DNA from 3 places in the Labrenzia sp. PHM005 genome. Region 1 is predicted to be linked to each of the others. Evidence: riboswitches for the same ligand, from Rfam matches in the RefSeq annotation. Region 1 holds a riboswitch; each other region holds the start of a gene.
What was found. A riboswitch is a leader RNA that binds a small molecule or an ion and turns the genes downstream of it on or off. The one in region 1 is predicted to bind S-adenosylmethionine.
Positions count from the first base shown of each region.

Region 2: it holds a riboswitch for S-adenosylmethionine, as region 1 does, so the genes downstream of both, FJ695_RS24840 (O-succinylhomoserine sulfhydrylase) here and metA (homoserine O-succinyltransferase) in region 1, are expected to answer to the same signal.
Region 3: it holds a riboswitch for S-adenosylmethionine, as region 1 does, so the genes downstream of both, FJ695_RS26825 (hypothetical protein) here and metA (homoserine O-succinyltransferase) in region 1, are expected to answer to the same signal.

Region 1 covers NZ_CP041191.1:4,481,922-4,485,190, forward strand. The annotation lists gene FJ695_RS20255 (GNAT family N-acetyltransferase) at 1-1,273, shown strand, start outside; SAM-I-IV-variant riboswitch at 1,382-1,499, shown strand; gene metA (homoserine O-succinyltransferase) at 1,534-2,451, shown strand; gene FJ695_RS20265 (aminotransferase class V-fold PLP-dependent enzyme) at 2,490-3,269, opposite strand, start outside.
Region 2 covers NZ_CP041191.1:5,489,552-5,492,820, reverse strand. The annotation lists gene FJ695_RS24850 (YigZ family protein) at 1-311, opposite strand, end outside; gene FJ695_RS24845 (2'-deoxycytidine 5'-triphosphate deaminase) at 482-1,618, opposite strand; SAM riboswitch at 1,746-1,825, shown strand; gene FJ695_RS24840 (O-succinylhomoserine sulfhydrylase) at 1,869-3,068, shown strand; gene FJ695_RS24835 (DUF3885 domain-containing protein) at 3,092-3,269, shown strand, end outside.
Region 3 covers NZ_CP041191.1:5,924,018-5,927,286, reverse strand. The annotation lists gene FJ695_RS26845 (Rrf2 family transcriptional regulator) at 1-107, opposite strand, end outside; gene FJ695_RS26840 (group III truncated hemoglobin) at 209-676, shown strand; gene FJ695_RS26835 (hypothetical protein) at 689-907, shown strand; gene FJ695_RS26830 (acyl-CoA thioesterase) at 1,139-1,483, shown strand; gene FJ695_RS26825 (hypothetical protein) at 1,484-1,783, opposite strand; SAM-I-IV-variant riboswitch at 1,824-1,949, opposite strand; gene FJ695_RS26820 (ABC transporter ATP-binding protein) at 2,035-2,751, opposite strand; gene FJ695_RS26815 (ABC transporter permease) at 2,753-3,269, opposite strand, start outside.

The sequences.
Region 1 (3,269 bases):
TGATGATGGACAGACTTTGTCACTGCGCATCCTATCGTCGCTGGCTGATGTTCCGGCAGACAAATGGGACCAGGTCGCCAACCCTGGATGGCAGCTTACGAGCACGGGCGGATTAACGCCCACGCCAAACTGCACGAATTCCATTGATCTGACTGCAGCGCTCTCTCCAGAAACGGATAATCAATCCAGCAACACCGCCTTCAATCCGTTTCTATCCCACGCTTTTTTGCAGGCGTTGGAAGCCGCTGGTTGCGCCACCCGCCAGACCGGCTGGGTGCCCCGGCACATAATCCTGGAAGATGCGTCTGGGGCCGTTTTTGGCGCGGTTCCGGCCTATCTTAAAAGTCATTCGCAGGGGGAATATGTCTTTGACCACGGCTGGGCGGATGCGTTTTACCGGGCGGGTGGCGACTATTATCCCAAGCTGCAGATCTCTGTGCCGTTTACTCCAGCGACTGGCCGGCGGTTCCTGACCAGTCCGGACATCAACCGAGAGGCCGGTATCCAGGCGCTCGCGGCGGGCCTGGTTCAAGTGTGCCAGCGCACCGGCGCCTCGTCGGTCCACGCAACGTTCCTGACAAAACCGGAATGGGGCACACTCGGAGAACTCGGTTATTTGCAACGCACCGACCAGCAATTTCATTGGGATAACCATGGTTACGAGGACTTTGATCAGTTTTTGAGTGATCTGGCTTCGCGCAAACGCAAGGCGATCAAGAAGGAACGCCGCGAAGCGCAAAGCGTCGACGGCCTTGAAATTGAGTGGGTAACCGGCAGCGGCCTTACAGAAGCGCACTGGGACGCGTTTTACCGCTTTTACATGGACACCGGGTCGCGAAAGTGGGGCAGTCCCTATCTCAACCGGGAGTTCTTTTCACTGATCAACGAGCGGCTGGCTGAACGCATCTTGCTGGTGCTGGCCAAACGGCACGGCCGTTACATTGCTGGCGCCTTGAACTTCATTGGCTCTGAAACACTTTTCGGCCGCCACTGGGGCTGCAATGAACACCACCCCTTTCTGCACTTTGAGCTTTGTTATTACCAGGCCATCGATTTTGCCATCGCGAAGGGCCTCAAACGCGTTGAAGCAGGCGCACAAGGCGCGCACAAGCTGGCTCGCGGATATTTGCCGCAGACCACCTATTCCGCCCACTGGATAGCTCATGAGGGGCTCCATCAGGCCGTTGCAGATTATCTGGAACATGAGCGGCTGGCGGTGGAACGGGAAAACCAGGCATTGGCGGAACAGGCGCCGTTCAGGAAGGAACCGTAACTGTGTTGTCGGGGTTTTCCTTGGGGGCCCCCAAATTTTACTCCAGTCACAACAATGACATTTGCCCGATCAGGGCTTGCCGGATCGGTTTTCTTCGATTACCTAGATTGCCATCATCAAGAGTTGGGACAGATGCCCCACGCCAACCTGCCGATCCGGGCAAGGTGGTTCTTCGAAGAGAAGATGCGGCCCGAGAGCGATCTTAGCGGCAACAAATCGGATCTCAAGAAGGCATCTGTCTCTGGTTACGGGACGTGCAAATGCCGATAAAAATACCAAACAATCTTCCTGGCCGCCCAATTCTGGAATCTGAAGGCGTGATGATCATCCGCGAAGCGGATGCGATCCGGCAGGATATCCGGCCGATTAACATCGGTCTGCTCAACCTGATGCCGAACAAGATCAAAACCGAGACTCAGTTTGCCCGTCTTCTCGGCTCCACGCCCCTGCAGATCGATCTTACTTTGGTGCGCATGACCAACCACGTGGCGCGCAACACGTCGCAAGAGCATTTGTCTGCCTTTTATCAGCCCTGGGAAGAGGTGAAGACCCAAAAATTTGACGGCTTCATCATCACCGGCGCCCCGGTTGAAAAACTGCCCTTTGAGGAAGTCGGCTATTGGCAGGAAATGTGTGACGTTCTGGATTGGACCCAGACCCATGTGCATCGGACCATGACGATTTGCTGGGCAGCTCAAGCAGCCGCCTATCACTTTTATAAGATGCCGAAGTACGCCCGCGATACCAAGGCGACCGGGGTTTACCGCCAGCGGACCCTGGTGCCCGCCTCGCCTTATTTGCGCGGGTTTTCGGACGACTTCTGCCTGCCGGTCTCCCGCTGGACCGAAACCCGGAAAGCCGACATTCCGGCGGAAAGCAATCTTGCAGTGCTGGCCGAGGATGATGAGACCGGCATGTGTCTGCTGGATGACCCGGACCACCGCAGCCTGCACATGTTCAACCACATTGAATATGACACCACGTCGCTAGCGGACGAGTTTGAACGGGACAGCCAGGTGTCGGAGACCCCGATCCGGCCGCAGAACTATTTCCCGGGTGACGACGCAACGCTCGATCCGGTGAACCGCTGGCGGGCTCATGCCCACCTTCTGTTTGGCAACTGGATCAACGAGATGTATCAGACGACTCCGTTCGATCTGGAAAAGATCGGCGAGTAGATTTCTTGGAGCGCCTTTAAGGGCGCTCCATCTTTCGTTCATCCGACGATCTCTGCCTTGGCCTTGGCAATGGCCGCGATCAGCCGGTCGATGTCCTCGTCATTGGTCGCCCAGTTGGAGACGCTGATCCGGAAACCCGTTTTTCCTTGCCAGGTGGCTGGCCCGAACCAGGCTTCGCCGCTGTTTTGAACATGCTCGGTGATCCGGGCACAGGCGTCTTCGTTTTTGGGCAACGTGACAAACACCTGATTGAAATGCACATCGTGCGGTACGGTAAACCCGAGGGCCGATAGATCGCCGGCAATGCGTTTTGCATGACCATGAAACCGGTCGACCATCTCGACAACCCCTGCCCGGCCAAGCGACAGCAGGGCTGCCCAGGTTTCCGCTCCGCGTGCCGAGCGGCTGAATTCCGGAGCACGGTCGGCCGGGTTCGGATCTGCGGCCGGAAGGTAAGACGCGCCGATAGCCATCGACGCCTGCATATCTTCCGGGTGCCTGCACAGCGCAAGACCGGAGTCGTAGGGTGTGTTCAATGTCTTGTGGGAATCGACCACCCAGCTGTCCGCGCCGTCCAATTTCTTCAGTTTGAAACCGGCCTCTTCGGACACCTTTGCCCAAAGACCGAAAGCCCCATCCACATGGAGCCACGCATTGGCAGCCCGGCATTTCTCCGCAAGGCCCTCGAATGGATCAAACGCGCCGGTACAGACGTTGCCTGCTTGCGCCAGTACCAACGTGCGTTCGTCGAGTTCGGGTACTTCATCCAGTTTCATCTGGCCCTGATCGTCTACGTCGACCCACTCTATGTCCTGTGT
Region 2 (3,269 bases), 1.0 Mb from region 1:
AGTTTGGTGCCACCGAAATAGCGGACAATCAAGACCGCGCAGTTGATCAGCTCAGCCCCTTGAAGAACACGCAAAGTCGGCATGCCGGAAGTCCCGGCCGGTTCGCCATCATCTTTGCCGCTTTCTTCAATTCGGCCATCGTCCAGGAGGCGTCGGTGGGCGGTGACGATGTGGTTGGCCTTCTTATGCTCCTTGCGCAACTCCTCCAGCCGGGCTTCGAACTGGCCAACTGGCACAAGAAACGCCAGAAATCGGGATTTCCGGTCCTCCAGAAAACCTTCGAATTCGCGGGTGATGGTTTTGAAGGGCATATTGGCGCGTCATCCCGCACGCAGCGAAAGCGAAGATGCGGGATCGGAGAGCTGAATGGATCGTCTATAATCCGCGCCCATTCGGCCGATAATTTGCGGCCTGCCGATCCCGGGTCGCGCTTCGCTTGCCCAGGATGACATTAGGACGGTTACGCATAATGGAAGGCTGATCACTCAACTGCCCGAAAATGCTTCGACAGCTTCAGTGCCTGGCCCTGGTAGTTAGAGCCGATGCCTTCGCCGTAGAGTGTTGCCGGACGTTCGGCCATATGTTCGTAAACCAGACGCCCAATGGTTTGGCCGTGTTCAACGATAAAGGGCACATCGTGGGAGCGAACTTCCAGAACGGCCCGGGAACCGATGCCGCCTGCGCCTGCATGGCCGAAGCCCGGGTCGAAGAAACCGGCGTAGTGAACGCGGAACTCGCCCACCAGCGGATCGAATGGCACCATTTCAGCCGCATAGTCCGGCGGTACGTGGACCGCTTCCTGGCTGACAAGAATATAGAACGCATCCGGGTCGAGGATCAGTTCGGCGTTCTGGCGCCGGTAGATCGGTTCCCAGAAATCGAGCGGGTCCTGTGCACCGACTTTATCAACATCAATCAAGCCGGAGTGATGTTTGGCGCGATAACCGACCAGGCTGCCAGGGCCGGTGCCTTCCAAATCAATAGACAGCTGCACCCCGCCGCCAATCCGCTCATTGCCACCGCTCATCAGGGTTTCTGCCTGATGGATGTTCTCCAAATCGGCATCCGGGATCAGGGATTGTCCACGCCGGAAGCGGATCTGGCTGAGCCGCGAACCGGAGCGCACCAGGATCGGAAACGTGAGCGGCGAGATTTCGGCATATAGCGGGCCGGTATAGCCAGCTGGTATGGTGTCGAAGGCCTGACCGTTGTCGGTGATGACCCGTGTAAAGACGTCCAGACGGCCGGTCGAGCTTTTCGGATTTGCGGTTGCCGAAATGTCGGTTCGCAGCGCCAGGCTTTCCTGCAAGGGAACGATGTAGACGCACCCCGTCTCAAGAACCGCACCCTCTTGCAGGTCTATTGTGTGCAACTTCAGCTGCTCCAGCCGGTCGGCCACTTTAATGTCCGGACCTGGCAGAAAACTTGCGCGCACCCGGTAAGCAACAGACCCGAGCCGCAGATCCAGGCTGGCCGGTTGAACCTGGCCGGTGACCGGTGGCATTTCAGAGGAAATCTCCTGTGCCGCGAACATGGCGTGAATGACGCGCTCGGGCAAAATCCCGCTGGCCTCAAGCAGCGCGCTTCCGGTGGTGGCTGGGTCCGCTGTAACGTTCATCAATTCATCCTGCACTCGTCGTCTACCGTCCTTAGCGGATGCAGCGGGTCAGGCCAACAGACTTTCTGCTTAGATCGAGGAAATCCTTGGCTCAAGATTGACCAATCCGCCGTTTTCGCTTAAGTGAAAGCCAACTCGTGGTGATTTGGGCCGGCCGGCTTGCAGCCACGTTAAATAAGTCGCTAAATAGGCCGGAGGTGCGAACCCCGGTCTTGAGGCTGGGGTTTTTTCGTTTGGAGCGAATATCGACATGACTGACACCAAGAACACCGCCGGAACCAACTGGCGCCCTGCAACCGCACTCGTTCATGGCGGCACCACCCGTTCACCGTTCGGCGAAACGTCCGAGGCCATGTATCTGACCCAAGGGTTTGTCTATACCGATGCGGAAGCCGCCGAAGCCCGATTCAACGGTGAAGACCCAGGATTTGTCTATTCGCGCTACGCCAATCCGACTGTGGCCATGTTCGAAGACCGCATCAAGATGCTGGAAGGTGCAGAAGCCGCAAGAGCGACCGCGAGCGGCATGGCGGCTGTCAATCTGGCGCTGATGGCATCGGTCAAGGCAGGCGATCATGTGGTCGCCGCCAAGGCGCTCTTCGGGTCTTGCCGCTACATCTGTGAGACTTTGTTGCCGCGCTTTGGTGTTGAAAGCACGCTTGTTGACGGCACCGACATTGAGCAGTGGAAAGCAGCAGTCAAGCCGAACACCCGGGCGCTATTTTTGGAGAGCCCGACCAATCCGACGCTGGAAGTTATTGATATTGCAGCCGTTGCGGAAATTGCCAAGTCGGTCGGCGCGCGTTTGATTGTCGACAATGTGTTTGCGACGCCGATGTTCCAGTCGCCACTTGAGCTGGGCGCGGATGTTGTCGTCTATTCCGCGACCAAACACATTGACGGGCAGGGGCGTTGCCTCGGCGGTGTTGTTTTGTCCGATGAAGAGTGGATCACCGAGGAGGTGATGCCCTTTGTCAAACACACTGGCCCGCATATGAGCCCGTTCAGCGCCTGGGTGCTCTTGAAAGGTCTCGAGACCCTGCCGCTCCGCGTGGCTCAGCAGACAAGCAGCGCCGGTCAGATTGCTGATTTCTTAGCCGGAAAAGCGAAGGTCAAGCAGCTTATTTATCCGGGCCGGGACGACCACCCGCAGGCGGATGTAGCCAAGCGCCAAATGCGCGGCGGTTCGACCATGCTGGCGCTGGAAATCGAAGGCGGCAAGGAGGCGGCCTTCAGGTTTGTCAACGCACTGGACCTCATCAAGATTTCCAACAATCTGGGGGACGCCAAAAGCCTGATTACTCATCCGGCCACGACAACCCACCAGTCGATCGGGGAAGAGGCTCGCGCTGAGCTCGGCATCACCGACGGCATCCTGCGCCTCTCCGTCGGATTGGAAGATCCGCAGGATCTTTTGGAAGACGTTGAGAAGGCCCTGGCGGCGATTTAAGTCGTAACCGGGAGAGTGACCTGTTGTCGAAGAAAACTGCGCAGCAAGAAGTGTACGAACGCTTCCTCGAGGTTTTCGGAATAGAGTGCCTACCAGGCGGTCTGTTCTATCAGTTTGAGCACAGCCTCAGGTTCGAACTAGGTGATCCATTGAGTATGGATCAGCCGATAAGGCGTTTTTTGCAGGCGCATCGAAGATCGG
Region 3 (3,269 bases), 1.4 Mb from region 1:
GCCAGGCCGAGTTGAAGGGTCAATTTATCGACGGTTTGCGGGGCGTCGGATTGGCAGATTGCCATCAGAATTCTCAAGGCAAAATCGCTGGCTTGGCTCAAGCGCATATGGGTCTCTTTAAAACATTCATTTTAGATGTTGATTTTAGCGTGAAGATCTGTCATTTAAAAGATGCATTTGAAATGAATGTTATTAGGGCGCGATGCAGATGGACAATATGAGCGGTGATTGGGATGGCGATGTCTTTCGCGCAGACGATGCGCCAAGCCGTCAATACACTGAAGTGGATCCCGAGACGATCCACATCCTCGTGCATTCATTTTATGGAACAATCCGGTCTCACGCCCGGCTCGGCAAGATTTTCGAAACTCGGCTCGACGGACGTTGGCCGGAACATCTGGCCAAGATGGAGACCTTTTGGCAGTCGGTGCTTTTGAAGAACGGGACTTACAAGGGCAAACCGGTACCGGCGCATTTGAAGCTGAAAGAAGTTGTTAGCTCAGACTATGCGCAATGGTTGAGTGTTTTCAGGCCGGTGACCCGGTCAGTCTTCATTCCGGAGCTTGCAGACGAGATCATCATCATCGCGGAGCGGATCGCGCAGAGCCTTTGGCTTGCCACTTTCGGCATGGCCGGCAGCGAACCGCCTGCGGACCTTTTTTCCAACAAAGCCTGATAGGAGGGGCTCATGTTACCGGCAATCGTTTTGGCTGCTGAAGCCATGGTTGTTGTCTGGTTCACTGTCTTCATCACGATGATGGTGTCCATGTATCTCGATTCCAGATCTTTGCCCTTGCCGAGACTGGACATTGCCGGGCGCACGCTACTGGGCAGCGCCAAACTGGCGTTTGCGGTGGGTATGCTCGCACTTGCCGGTCTTACGATTTTCGAATTGCCGGTTTCCTGAGCGAAAGGAGTAAAACGATGAACCGTTCGAATTGGATCCATCGGGGACTGCCAGTGTTGCTGATCTGGGTTGCCGCGCCTATGCCGCTCTGGATTATGGCGATCCTGATGCTGATTATCTAAACGGAAACATTGTCTTTCGAAGTGGTTGGTCTAGTCTTTCGGACGGAAATGACGAGGAGTGACCGCATTGAGTGAAGAACAGCCGTACGGCGAACTAACCCTGCGCACCATGGCTATGCCAGCAGATACCAACGCCAATGGCGATATTTTTGGCGGCTGGGTTCTGTCGCAAATGGACTTGGCGGGCGGGATTGCGGCCGGACAACGGGCGTCAAGTCGTGTGGTGACCATCGCGGTCGATAAGATGAAATTCATCCGGCCCGTGCATGTCGGAGATGTCTTGTGCATCTACACCAGCGTTGGCCGGGTCGGCACCAGCTCCATGGAAATCAAGCTGGAGGCTTGGGCGCTCCGGCATCGCTTCGGCGGACGCGAGAAGGTAACGGAAGCCATCTTCACCATGGTTGCCGTCGACGAAAACGGCAAACCACGTCCCGTTCCCAAAGAGGGTTGATTAGACCGCTTGATCATCCCGGCGGTATAAGAGGTCCGCAAACAGCTCCTCGTCAACCGCACATATGCAGCCGTTCGCCCAGAGCCGCAGCAGCGCTTGCAAGCGGTTGACGCGTTCGGGCTGGGAGAGCGGTTGTTTGTGACACGGCAGGCCGCCATAAATCCGAATGGTTTTTAAGCGTGCTAGAACACAGTCTTCTGCCGTTTGTTGCCAGATACGCGACGCTGAACATTCGGCGTCGCCAACAGTGTCAGATTCGATCAATTCAGCCACTTGTCCGGCCAAAGCATCTTGAAACAATTAATCCTCCATCGGTTGCCCGAGGAGGACTGGCGCAAGAAAACAACCGCTTCGTTGCTGAGGAGCCCCTTTTTGAGTGTCTCTCCAGCCGCATCCCTGTTGCGGAAACCACCTTGCCCGGTCTGGCAGGTTGGCGAGGGCGCCAGCCCTTCTCTTGATGATGGCGCGCTTATGCCATGAGTTTTGTCCTTTGGCAACCGGGCGGGAGACGTCCGCCTTCCCTTTAGGCATGTAATCCTATGCGAGCGGGTCTATTGGTCGCGGTCATAATCGATCTTGCCGTCGACGAGATGGATCCGGCGTTGCATCCGTCCTGCGATATCCATGTCGTGGGTGACGGCAACGACGGTGGTTTGCTGTTCTTCGACAATTGATTGCAGAGAGGCAAACACCTGTTCGGTGGCAGCGGAATCCAGACTGCCAGTTGGCTCATCCGCAAGGATCAGATCCGGAGCATTGGCGAGCGCCCTGGCAACAGCCACCCTCTGGCGCTGCCCGCCCGATAACTGCGCGGGCCGCCTGTGCAGGAAATCCGCCAGTCCCAGCGCTTCCAAAAGTCCAGCAGCCCGATCCTTCTGGTTGGATGCGGAGAGGGCGCCAAGCTTCTGCATCGGGATCAGGACATTTTCCAGGGCCGTGAATTCCGGCAGGAGAAAATGAAACTGGAAGACAAAACCGATCTTCTCCAGCCGCAATTGGGCGTGGTCGGATTTTGAAAGATCGTGAGTTTTGCGGCCGCCAATCAGCACTTCGCCGGATGTCGGCCGGTCCAGAAGGCCAAGCAGATAGAGCAGCGACGATTTTCCGGAACCCGACGGCCCGGTGATCGCGACAAACTCGGCAGCGCCAACAGACATCGAAATATCTTCGACCAGCGTCACGGGAACAACTGCCGGCAGGATGCGCGTCAGGTTCCTCGTTTCCAGAAGCGGGGGAGGCGCAGTTTCCAGTATCTTGCCGCCGCTCATCTCAGGTCGCACCCCTGATGATGTCGACCGGATTGAGCGCCGCTGCTTTCCGCGCAGGCACAAATCCAGCTACCCCGGCAGACACCAGCGCCAAGGCGCTGGCGATCAGATAATGCAGATAAGAAAAATGGATCGGCAGACGGGTCATCTCAATGTCGGTGGTGACTTCGAATTTCACCGTTGCCAGGTAACTCGACAGACCAAAGCCGAGCGCCGAACCTGCAAGCGCGCCAAGTATGCCGATCACCAGCCCTTCAAGCACGAAAATCTGCTGAATGTCAGTTTCCGGAAATCCGAGGGATTTCAAGATGGCAATGTCTTTGGCCTTCTCATGAACGATGGTGGAGATGATGTTGTAAATCCCGAATCCGGCTACCAGCAGAATGCCGCCGACCGCGGTGTACATGATGATGTTGCGGATGAAGAACGCCTCCATCAGGCCCTCATTGGCTTCCTCCCAAGAGATTGCCTTGAAGCCGAGCTGGCGTTCCGCCCGGGCCGCGACATCGACAGATTGT